One region of the Herminiimonas aquatilis genome, then DNA from elsewhere that is predicted to be linked to it. Evidence: predicted binding sites of a transcription regulator. Region 1 holds the regulator's gene; each other region holds the start of a gene.
The links. The regulator sigma-54, encoded in region 1, starts transcription at its own class of promoters, with help from an activator protein. The targets are predictions, from matches to a motif close to TGGCANGNAANCTGCTTT.

Region 1 (3,082 bases):
TGATTTCTGCTTTCTGGCGTTTTTCTTTTTCCGGAAGATTGTCTACAGTCAGGATGACTGCAATGTCGATAACGTGATCGAAGTGACGTTTGATACGCTCCAGTTTTCCTTGTACATATTCGCGGATTGCTGGGGTTAATTCGAGGTGATGTCCACTGATTGTGAGATTCATACAGTGCTCCTATGATAATTCACTGGAGGTTCAAGCGCCTTGTTACCTGGCCACAAGAACACAGCAAGGTATAACAAAAACTACTAAGGACAGTTCTACAACGATTTGCGCAAATTGACTGGGGGAATTTTCAAGGCTTCACGGTATTTTGCAACGGTACGTCGCGCCACAACCATACCCTGTTCCGCCAGCATTTCTGCGATTTTGCTATCAGAGAATGGGATTTTCGGGTCTTCAGCTCCTATCAATTGTTTGATCAGTGCCCGTATCGCAGTGGAGGATGCTTCGCCGCCTGTTTCCGTTGCGACATGGCTGCCGAAAAAGTACTTCAGTTCGAACATTCCATGCGGTGTGAGCATGTACTTTTGCGTCGTTACACGAGAAATAGTGCTCTCGTGTAGACCTAGTGTATCAGCTATTTCACGCAACACAAGTGGGCGCATCGCGACAGCGCCATGTGAGAAAAAGTTGCGTTGTCGTTCTACTATCGCCTGTGATACGCGCAGGATAGTGTCGAAGCGCTGACGCATATTTTTGATCAACCATTTGGCTTCTTGCAGTTGCGATCCGAGCGATCCATCGCCCTTGCTTTGCTTCAAAATATTGGCGTACATGCTGTTGACGCGCAAGCGTGGCATGACGTCGTGATTGAGCATGACTTGCCAGCCGTTGCGTGTGCGTTTGACGATCACATCAGGCACCACATAATCGGAAGAGCCGCTTGCGAAAATCGCTCCTGGGTGTGGATTGCATTGTTTGATGATGACTTGTGCTTCGCGCAAATCTTCGTCGTCGCAATCGAGGGCCTTGCGCAGTTTGTTGAAGTCGCGTTGCGCAAATAGAGTGAGATGATTTTCAACAATCGCGAGCGCCATGCGGCGCGTGACCATTGCAACTTTCGGCATGCGTTTGATTTGCAGTGCCAGGCATTCAGAGGCATTGCGCGCACCCACACCAGGCGGATCGAAGCTTTGCAACAGGTTCAATGCAATCTGCAATTCTTCCAGTTCTATTTCCAGCTCTTCCGGCAGGCGCGCGTGGATTTCTTCCAGTTCTTCTTCCAGATAGCCGTTGTCGTTCAATGCATCGATGATCAATTCAAGCAACGCACGATCACGCGTCTCGCGCACAGTTACGCGCATCTGTTCCAGCAGGTGCTCACGCAATGTTGTTTCGTGTGCTTCCAGCTGCGGGCGGGCGTCATCATCTTCCGGTGCTTTCGATGTACGTGCGACATCGTCAAAACTCCATTCGGCATCGCCGTTGGATGATTCGGGTGCGTCTGATGGCGTATCGAAACTGGCTTCGCTTTCCGGGACTTGCGCATTGGCCTCTATGCTTGCGCCTTCCGGTGTGGTTCCGGTAGAGCCGATGGCGCCATCGGCCAGCAAGCGGATCGCGTGATCCAGCGGATCGTCGGTGCGCTCCAGCAGTGGATTGTCTGCGAGAATTTGTTCCAACTCCTGATGCAGTTCCAGCGTGGACAATTGCAGCAGACGGATTGATTGCTGCAATTGCGGCGTGAGTGCCAGATGTTGCGAAACGCGTAGCTGCAGGGATTGCTTCATAGAGTTATCTAGCTTCCGGCATCACATGCGGAAGTGTTCGCCGAGGTAAACCCGGCGCACCGATTCGTTGGCGATAATCTCGTCAGGGCTGCCGCTGGCGAGCACTGCACCTTGATTGATGATGTAGGCACGATCGCAGATGCCGAGTGTCTCGCGCACATTGTGATCGGTGATCAGTACGCCTATGCCGCGCTCTTTGAGGAAGCGCACAATACGTTGAATTTCAATTACTGCTATCGGATCAACGCCGGCAAACGGTTCATCCAGCAAAACGAAACGTGGATTGGTTGCCAGTGCGCGCGCAATCTCGACGCGACGACGTTCGCCACCGGACAAAGACATCGCTTGATTTTCACGCAGCTTCTCGATTTGCAGGTCAGCCAGCAAAGTATCGAGACGTTGTTCGATCTGCGGCTTGCTCAAGGATTTGCCATTGAGGCGCTGTAGTTCGAGCACGGCGCGAATATTATCCTCGACGCTCAGCTTGCGGAATACCGACGCTTCTTGCGGAAGATAGGACAAACCCAGCTGCGCGCGTTTGTGTATGGGCTGGCGCGAGATATTGACACCATCCAGTTCGATGCTGCCGGCATCCGACGGTACCAAGCCGACGATCATGTAAAACGACGTAGTTTTGCCGGCGCCGTTAGGGCCCAGCAGGCCAATCACTTCACCGCTCTCGACTTGCAAGGCGACGTCACGTACAACCTGACGCGCGCCATAGCTTTTTTGCAGTCCGCTGACTATCAACTTGCTCGACATCTTAAGGGGCCTTTGTTGTATCGGCACGCGGCTGGATGATGGCCTTGATGCGTCCTGCACCTGGCTTGCTGTCGCCCCCGCTAGTGTTATGCACGGTGAAAAATTCAGCGCGTGTATCGTAGGAAATATACTCGCCGTTGACTTCATCGGTAGTCTTGCCATTTTCCAGGCGACGCATACGAGCCTTGGAATACAGTTTCATGATTTCATTCTTGTCGTCGTATTCGATGCGCTCGGCCTGGCCTTCTATCCATTGGTCGGGACCGCCGTCACGTTTTTGACGGAAACTGGCAAGTGAGCCAGGGGCCGCATACATGACGACAAATTGATAGCCGGCCGGATCTTGCGTGACCACCATCTTGTTGGATTTCATCAGAATCGAGCCGCGCGTCAATACGACATTGCCGACGAAGGTGTTGATCTGTTTGACGTCGTCGTACTGCATTTGATCGGCTTCGACGTTGGTCGGCTTGGTTGCATCGGCTTTTTCAGCATGGACGCAAGTCAGCGCGCCCAAACCAGCGATAAGCAGCATTGCAGAAAGTAATCGTTTCATGAAATTTTTCTAAGAGAATCCATC
Region 2 (3,082 bases), 960 kb from region 1:
TCGGTTACCCGGCCGGTTTGCCGGCGTAATGTGACGTGCAGCCGGCCCATCAGGGCAAATGCCTGATTTTCCAGAGCTGCCCGTGTGTGGTGTTCATCGCTCATAGTACGTGCTCACCATGTTGTTCTAGATCGAGACCTTCACGTTCGGCTTCTTCGCTGACACGCAAGCCGACCAGTGCATTGACGATGCCCAGAATGATGGCCGTCATGACGGCCGAGAAGACGACGGTGACGATGACGCCGAAAGCTTGATTGCCGAAACTGCTTTCCACGCCGCCTATGCTCTTGACGGCAAACACGCCGGTTAATAAAGCGCCGACGATACCGCCGATCGCATGCACGCCGAACACGTCCAGCGAGTCGTCATAACCCATTCTGGATTTGAGTGCGGTTGCGCCCAGATAGCAGGCCAGGCCCGCGGCGGCACCGATCACCAGTGCACCCGTGACGCCGACGAAACCGGATGCCGGCGTAATCGCGACCAGGCCGGAAACCGCACCGGATACCAGACCGAGTACCGAAGGTTTGCCCCGACGCGCCCATTCTATGAACATCCATGACAAGGCACCCACTGCGGTAGCGATTTGGGTAACCAGCATTGCCATGCCGGCGCGACCATCTGCAGCCACTGCTGAGCCGGCATTGAAGCCGAACCAGCCTACCCACAGCATCGAAGCGCCGATAACGGTCAGCACCAGATTGTGCGGCGGCATCGGCTCTTTGCCGAAGCCCAGACGTGGTCCGATGATGATTGCTGCCACCAGGCCGGACACGCCGGCATTGATGTGCACGACTGTGCCGCCGGCAAAATCCAGAACACCGCGTGCTGCCAACCAGCCTGTCGGTTCCCATACCCAATGCGCTACGGGTGAATAAACAAAAATTGACCACAGAGTGATGAACATCAGCAGTGCCGAAAATTTCATCCGTTCGGCAAAGGCGCCGGTGATCAGGGCTGGCGTGATGATCGCGAATGTCATCTGGAACATCACGAACACGCTTTCCGGAATCGTCGGTGCAATTTCACTGACGGTCAGCTTGCCGGTTTCCTTGAAAAAATCCATGCCGTTTAACAGAACACGATCCAGGCCGCCTATATATGGTGAGTTGGGTGTAAATGCCAAGCTGTAGCCGATGACGACCCAAATGATGGTGACCAGGCAGGTAACGGCAAAACTGTGTGCCATGGTGGTCAGTACGTTTTTCTTGCGCACCATGCCGGCGTAAAACAGGGCCAGGCCAGGAATCGTCATGAATAACACCAGCGCGGTGGAAGCCAATAACCAGGCGGTATCACCCGAATTGATGGATGAGGCGTCGACCAGTGTGGGTTTGCTCATCGGTGCGGCAACGACTGGTTCGGCCGATGCGGCATTGGAACTAGCCGCAGCCGGCTCGACGATCATCGGTGCCGTCAATAATGGTGGCGTTGTTTCAGCGGTGGGAGCTTCACTGTTCGCAGCAACCGGCGGCGCGGTTTCCGGCGGTGCCGGTTGCGCGGAGGCGATATTCAGACACCAGCCTAAAACCAGGATGGCAACTGCCATCGAAGCGGACGTAGAGCGTATGGCCATTGAAACTCCCTCTTTGACTTGAATTAGGCATCCTGACGATGCCATAGCATGTTTCATAAAAGCACTATGCGTGCCATGCTGAGATTCAAATCCGGGTAGAGGGAGCAGGCTTTCATTCCGGGATGAAAGCTTGCCAGATTGCACTGCGGCTGCACACAGCCGAGCTGTGATGCACTGTGATGGGGATGTCGTCGTCGTTTACAGGGTCGCTGCCTGCGAGCGATTCAACCGAATGCGCCGCCAGTCAGGTACAGGTCAAAGGCGCGGGCGATAGTGGCGATCAAGGCCGTTGAACCCAGCGCAAAGGTAACGACGACCATTAAAATCACGGCCCAGCCCGAATTCGAGCTGCGACCTGACTGCGGGTTGTACTGCGCATCCCATTTTTCGTCAGGGGTAAGTCCGATCACCAGTGCGCCTATAAAACCGGCAAAAATGGAAAGTGGCAGCGCCAAAACGTGCACCCACGCCCAAACGTCTTTCTTTCCGTAAAGATAAAAGCGATGCGCGCCCAAGCCGCCGAACAGAGCTGCTAGCAGGGTGCTGAGGGTTTTATTCTTGTGGCGGATGGCCATATAATTTGATCGCTGGTAAAAGAGGTGTTTTTGCTGAAAATGGGCCGGATGGCGGTTTGACTGTGTCGCGGCGTATTGTAACGGCAGATGTCAGGCGGCAAGCGATAACGGCAAGCATGGATGGAGGTTGTTAATATGCAATGTTTTAGCGTTTGCGGCACAAATTTCCCCTGTTTTGCCACGTCGCCGTTGCAAAGGGCGTGAATGAGGTTGCGGCCGCTGCGCTAGTTGGGCTATAATTTGCGGCTTTTTCCGTGTTCAGACACTTTTTGGAAATATTATGGTCGTTATTCGTTTAGCTCGTGGTGGTGCAAAAAAGCGCCCTTTTTATAACATCGTTGCTACAGATTCGCGCAATCGCCGCGATGGTCGTTTCATCGAACGTATCGGTTTCTTCAATCCGGTAGCATCCGGCGCTGAAGAAAGCGTTCGTATCGCTCAAGACCGTCTGGCCTATTGGCAAGGCGTAGGCGCACAATTGTCGCCTACCGTTGCACGTTTGGTCGCTCAAGCTGGTAAAGCGCAAGCCGGCAAAGCAGCAGCTTAAGTTTTGTCCAATCAAACGGCATCGGGAATGAAAGTTCCTGAAGATTTGGTGCTGGTTGGTTACATCTCCGGTGCATATGGATTGAATGGCTGGGTGCGGGTCAGACCCTATTCAGCCGATGCGGATGCGTTGTTGAATGCCAAGACATGGTGGCTGGATAAGCCAGAGTTCCGTGACGTGGCGATGATGCAATCCAAGATTCATTCCGGCGATGTGGTCGCGCAGTTGATGGGTGTGGCAGGGCGAGATGCTGCGGAGGCGCTGAAAGGTGCTGCCGTACAGATTCCGCGCAGTCATTTTCCGGCGCTGTCCGACAACGAATTTTACTGGGTCGATCTAATCGGTCTGGAAGTCGAAAACTTGCAGGGCGAGCATCTGGGTCGG
Region 3 (3,082 bases), on a different contig from region 1:
CATGTTCGTCGACAACAAGCCATGGCTGTTGCGCTTCTTCGATCAGGTGCGCTTCTATCCGGTCTCCGAGGAAGAACTCACGACACTGCGCAATGACTTCCGCGAAGGACGCTGCAATGTCTTGATCGAGGAAGAGATTTTCGACCTCGGCAAGTACAACGAATTCCTCGCACGCATAGAACCGGAAATGGTGACCTTCCGCGCGCAACAGAAAACCGCATTCGATACCGAAGTCGCGCATTGGGCCAGCGCAGGCTTCAACGCCGGTTCGCACGAAGTGGAAAGAATCAGCATCGATGTGGCAGAGCTCACCGGTTCTGTGGTCTCGGCCGATATCACCGGCAATGTCTGGAAGCTGGTCGCAGAAGCCGGCAGCACGGTCAAGATGGGCGATCCGCTATTGATACTGGAAGCGATGAAAATGGAATTCCATATTTCGGCGCCACACGACGGCATCGTCAAGAGCTTCCATTGCCAGCCCGGCATGATGATCAACGCCGGCGATCCGCTGGTTTCGATTGAGTAACTGAATTGAACAAGCTGAACAAGCGCCCTTCTTACCTGGAACCATCATGCTCGATTTGAAAGCGCCGCCCTCTTCCGGAAAAAATGCGAACAATCTGGCGATCCAGATTTATACGCAACTGAAAGCGGATATCTTCGATTTTCGTTTGCTGCCTAGCGACAAATTCAGCGAGGGCGATATCGCCACCCGCATGCAAGTCAGCCGGACACCTGTGCGTCAGGCTTTGTTCTGGCTGCAGCGCGAAGGCTATGTCGATGTGAACTTCCGCAGCGGCTGGCAAGTGCGTGCCTTCGACTTCAAGTACTTCGAAGACCTGTATGAAATCCGCATCATGATGGAAACCAACGCCATCGCGAAGCTGGTGGAACAGGACCTTACCGAACGCCTGGCGACCTTGCGTGATATCTGGCTGATTCCGGAAGCGGAATATCTGACAGATCCAACCACGGTTGCCGCGCTGGATGAGGCCTTTCACGCACGGCTCGTTTCTGCCGTCGGCAACGATGAAATGGTACGCATCCATCAAGACGTCACCGAGCGCATACGCATCATTCGCCGCCTCGACTTTACCAAAGCGCCGCGCATCGAAGCGACCTACCGCGAGCATGCAGAAATCCTGAAAAAAATCTTTGCCAAGGATGTCGCTGGCGCACAAAAAATGATTTGCGGCCACATCGCCGAGAGTCAGGCCGAAGTGAAACGCATCACTTTGTTCATGTTGCAGACCGCACGTGAACGTTATGGCAGTCGGGAGGAAGCATGATTGTTTTCCGTATTAGTTATTTGTGTCAGTTTTCCGCAAGTGCTTGACGAACAAATGCATGGTCTGGAATTTGCTGTTTTTTTGAATAAGAACTGACGTAGGGATTTGAATCAAGAACTTGAATCTGAAGTTTGTTTTTTGTTGCTGTTTTTTTGTGCTGTTTTCCATGTTTGTGCATTGCTTGTTTTTATGTCTTTGGTATTGATTTTTTCATTCACTTTAGGAGCTCACCAAAATGTCACGTCGCACACTATTAAAAGCAACAGCGCTAGGCGCATTCGCATTCTGCGCCTCATCCTGGCTCCCGGCTGCGTTTGCCGCGGATACGATCAAGGTCGGCATTCTGCATTCCCTGTCGGGCACGATGGCTATTTCCGAAACCTCGCTCAAAGACGTCGCGCTGATGACGATCGAAGAGATCAATGCCAATGGCGGCGTGATGGGCAAGAAGCTGGAACCAGTGATCGTCGATCCGGCATCCAACTGGCCATTATTCGCAGAGAAAGCACGCCAGCTGATTTCGCAAGACAAGGTATCCGTCGTGTTCGGCTGCTGGACCTCTGTCTCACGCAAATCCGTTTTGCCCGTCTTCAAGGAGCTCAACAGCCTGCTGTTCTACCCTGTGCAATATGAAGGTGAAGAGCTCGAGAAAAACGTGTTCTACACTGGTGCAGCACCAAATCAGCAAGCGATCCCTGCGACTGAATACCTGATGTCGAAAGAAGGCGGCGGCGCCAAGCGTTTCGTCCTGCTCGGCACTGACTATGTGTATCCACGCACCACCAACAAAATCCTGCGCTCGTTCCTGAATAGCAAAGGCGTCAAAGACAGCGACATCAGCGAAGTCTATACACCGTTCGGCCACTCCGATTATCAAACCATCGTCGCTAACATCAAGAAGTTCGCAGCAGGCGGCAAGACAGCGGTGATCTCGACCATCAATGGCGACTCCAACGTACCGTTTTACAAAGAGTTGGGTAATGCAGGCTTGAAGGCAACCGACGTCCCTGTCGTTGCATTCTCGGTTGGTGAAGAAGAACTGCGCGGTGTCGATACCAAACCTCTGGTTGGTCACCTGGCGGCATGGAACTACTTTGAATCGGTCAAGAATCCTGTGAATGCAGCCTTCATCAAAAAATGGAAAGCCTACGCAGTCGCGAAGAAATTGCCTAACGCGAACACGGTCGTCACCAACGATCCGATGGAAGCAACCTACGTCGGTTTGTACATGTGGAAACAGGCAGTAGAAAAAGCCAAGTCCACCGATACCGACAAGGTCATCGCAGCAATGGCGGGCCAGACCTTCAAGGCTCCATCTGGCTACACACTGACCATGGATGCGACCAATCACCACTTGCACAAGCCAGTCATGATCGGCGAAATCAAGGCTGACGGTCAGTTCAATGTCGTCAACAAAACCAAGACCACCATCCGTGCGCAACCCTGGAGCCCCTACATCGCCGGTAACGAAGGCAAGCAAAAAATGTAAGCAACAAGCCTGAAAAGTAATGGATGCAGCTAATCACTGATGCTTCCGGTTACTGATTGTGCTGCTCACAAAATGTGGCACTGCACCGTATCAAGACTTTGATCCGGTGCAGATGTCCGACAGATTCGAGAAGTAGAGTTCCAGTTGCACCCGCAAAACGCCAGACACATATGCATCGTCTTGCAGGCCATTGAAAAGACCATGACACTTCTTCCAAAATTATTTGCAGTAGCCTTGTTAGCTTGCTGCGTACATGCGCAGGCCGCGATAGATGCGACCTTGCTCAAGCCGCTCGCCGGCGACG
Region 4 (3,082 bases), 1.4 Mb from region 1:
GATGGATGTTGACCTCGATCACACCAGGATCGGGCGTAACGCTCAGCATCTTGATGCGTGGATCGCGTGGTGGCGGATAACCTTCCATCCACAGTTTCATGCTCAGCTTGGCTGCCGTATGTTCGATGATGGTTACCAGCGCCAGATAGTCTTCGATGCGCTTGAGCGGCGGCATGAAAATATGCAGGCGGCCTTCGCGTACCTGCACGCAAAGCGCAGTGTGGATGACTTCTCGTGCGTCTGGATCGGCTTCCAGTTTCGCCGCTATCGGTTTGCCAAGGGCGGCGCTGCTGGTTGTTTCGGTTTTAATTGGTGCCAGCGCGCCGCGCTTGGCGTACGGGTCGACATCGAATTCTGGCGGCACGTCTTCCGGTAGTACCCACGGCAAGGCATTGAGCGGCAGACGCAGGCCCATAGGCGAGTCGCCTTCGACTAAATAGAGATGCTCGCGCTTGAGAGGCCACTTGCTGGTACGCCAGGATGTACCTAATGCAATATCCGGATCGACTTCAGCCGGCTTGATCGGCAACACGTAGCCGACTAGTTCGCCGAGTCCCTGTTCCAGCAAACGCGCCAGCCGACGTCGTTCCACCGGTGCGTCCAGATCGGATTTAAGCGGGTCTAGATTGACTGGCAGGCGCTGCTCGATCTGCGACTGGGTTGCTGCATCTTCATACGCGGGCAGCAAGCTGTCAGCGGGCAGCGACAAGGCCTTGACCAGTTCGGTCGCAAAGCGTGTGGCTTCGGCGCTGTCGTAACCATCATCTTTTTCTTCATCGGAAAACAGGGTGGCATCGCGCCACATCGGCTGGCCGTCGATACGCCAGAATATATTCAAGGCCCAGCGCGGCAGCGGCTCGCCCGGATACCATTTCCCCTGGCCGTAATGCACCATGCCGCCAGGCGCAAAGTGATTTTTCAAACGGTGCATCAATTGCCCCGCCAGCTCACGCTTCTTGTCGCCGTGCGCCAGGGTATTCCACTCGGCGCCGTCCATGTCATCGATAGAGACAAAGGTAGGCTCTCCACCTTGGGTCAGGCGTACATCATGTTTTTTCAAGTCGGCATCGACCAGTTGGCCGAGCGCGTCGATGCGGTTCCACTCGGCTTCAGTATACGGTTTGGTAACGCGAGGATCTTCGTGAATGCGCGTGACTTTCATCTCGTGCACGAAGGTGACTTCTGACTTATCGGAGTAGCCAGTGACAGGCGCCGCTGACGATGGCATCGCCGTGCAAGCCAATGGGATATGACCTTCGCTTGCCAGCATGCCGGAAGTCGGATCGAGCCCGATCCAGCCTGCGCCCGGTATATACACCTCGCACCAGGCATGCAGGTCGGTGAAGTCGGCATCAGGACCGTTTGGACCATCCAGCGATTGCTGATCCGATTTGAGCTGAATCAGATAGCCGGAAACGAAGCGCGTCGCCAGCCCCATATTGCGCAGGATTTGCACCAGCAGCCAGCCGGTATCGCGGCAAGAGCCGGTCTTGTTCAGCAGGGTTTCTTCTGGCTTCTGCACCCCGGGCTCCATACGCACCAGATAGCCTATATGTTTCTGCAAGCGCTGATTGATAGCTACCAGAAAATCATTGGTCGGCAGACTCTTTTTCAATAATTCGGCTTTGGTTTCGGCTATCCATTTGGCTTGCAGCGGTCCTGGGGTATCCGCTTTCAAATAGGCGCTCAGTTCGGTAATGAGCTGAGGCGTATAACTGAAAGGAAACTGCTCTGCATATTTTTCAACGAAAAAATCGAAGGGATTGATGACGGTCATGTCTGCCACCAGATCGACGGTAAATTCCAGCACATCGGTCTTTTCCGGGAACACAAAACGCCCGATGTAATTGCCATAAGGGTCTTGCTGCCAGTTGACGAAATGTTGCTCCGGCTCGACAGTCAGTGAGTACGACAGAATCGGTGTGCGAGCATGCGGTGCAGGCCGCAATCGGACCTCGTGCGGTGACAGATTGACCAGCCGGTCGTACTGATATCGGGTTTTATGATGCAGCGCGACGCGAATAGCCATGGATCGAATCTTTCGTTCAACGTTGAAACAGGGTTGGGGGCAAGCATGCGTATTGCTTTTGCAAGTGCATCAGCAGCCCCATTTTTCGATCATTTATGCTTTTCAATAAGCAGAAAGTGTACCCGGGTGTACGCGCGGATAGGCTGAGGAGGAAAAATAAAACGATCTACTTATACGCAAATTTTTCATCTGCGGGCTGGATAACAGCTATAGCTGCTTAAGGTATGTCGCAATGCGCATTATAGCTGTGCAGAGTTCGACATCAGGGCTACACCTCGATAAGAGTACACATATTGAGGTGTATTGAATTTACATAATGGCATTGGAGGAAGGTAAAAAGATTTACTGACCTATGGGTTATCACTGACAGCTATCGGTGCGTGAAGGGTATTTGTCCAGAAAACAAGCTAGAACAATGTTAATTATAAGTAGGTGTTAATAATGCAGCTCTCATCTCTATCTACGCTGATGATTGGCATAAAACATGCTCATCACGACCTATCTCTTTCTTTTGTCGAAGTATTGGGAAACCTGTTGCAGACAATTTCATGCTCGAATTGCGGTTTCAAATTTTGTCGTTAATTAGCTATTTGCTATGGCACAATAGATCGAGCATCTAACCACTTACAGCCATCGGCTATCACTTTTTTCCGTTTATCAGGGACCACAATGACAACAATGATTTTTTACGAACGCGCGATTGCGTTGAATCGTGAACGGCATCAAAAACTGAAAATTCAATTGAAGACGAATCATTTTGCGTTTGCTGCAAAAACCAATTCCGTCCTCATAGCAGGTAGTGAATTGACGGAAGCTTCGCGTGATTACCCTATCGTTTTTATCGGTAAGGAAGGCGGTCCTTTCACGATGGCTGCGCTTGTTGGCTTGGGTGATAAAGACAACTTGCTGGTCAATGACAGTGACAATTGGGAGCCAGGTACTTACATTCCCGCATTCATCCGTCGCTATCCATTTGTGTTGGCCGGTAGCGACGATGCTGAGGCGTTGACTGTTTGCATAGACGAAGCCTACGCAGGTTTGAATAACGAGCGT

Region 2: the regulator sigma-54 is predicted to act here: its motif matches at 1,635-1,652, upstream of ACFQO0_RS03665 (ammonium transporter).
Region 3: the regulator sigma-54 is predicted to act here: its motif matches at 1,349-1,366, upstream of urtA (urea ABC transporter substrate-binding protein).
Region 4: the regulator sigma-54 is predicted to act here: its motif matches at 2,136-2,153, upstream of ACFQO0_RS01685 (transglutaminase family protein).

What each region holds. Positions count from the first base shown of each region.
Region 1 covers NZ_JBHTCC010000001.1:1,756,281-1,759,362, forward strand. The annotation lists gene hpf (ribosome hibernation-promoting factor, HPF/YfiA family) at 1-172, opposite strand, end outside; gene ACFQO0_RS08175 (RNA polymerase factor sigma-54) at 268-1,740, opposite strand; gene lptB (LPS export ABC transporter ATP-binding protein) at 1,762-2,502, opposite strand; gene lptA (lipopolysaccharide transport periplasmic protein LptA) at 2,504-3,058, opposite strand.
Region 2 covers NZ_JBHTCC010000001.1:794,736-797,817, reverse strand. The annotation lists gene ACFQO0_RS03670 (hypothetical protein) at 1-104, opposite strand, end outside; gene ACFQO0_RS03665 (ammonium transporter) at 101-1,576, opposite strand; gene ACFQO0_RS03660 (TM2 domain-containing protein) at 1,801-2,151, opposite strand; gene rpsP (30S ribosomal protein S16) at 2,432-2,698, shown strand; gene rimM (ribosome maturation factor RimM) at 2,726-3,082, shown strand, end outside.
Region 3 covers NZ_JBHTCC010000003.1:292,503-295,584, reverse strand. The annotation lists gene uca (urea carboxylase) at 1-526, shown strand, start outside; gene ACFQO0_RS13800 (GntR family transcriptional regulator) at 573-1,289, shown strand; gene urtA (urea ABC transporter substrate-binding protein) at 1,525-2,778, shown strand; gene urtB (urea ABC transporter permease subunit UrtB) at 2,980-3,082, shown strand, end outside.
Region 4 covers NZ_JBHTCC010000001.1:380,772-383,853, reverse strand. The annotation lists gene ACFQO0_RS01685 (transglutaminase family protein) at 1-2,029, opposite strand, end outside; gene ACFQO0_RS01680 (SapC family protein) at 2,699-3,082, shown strand, end outside.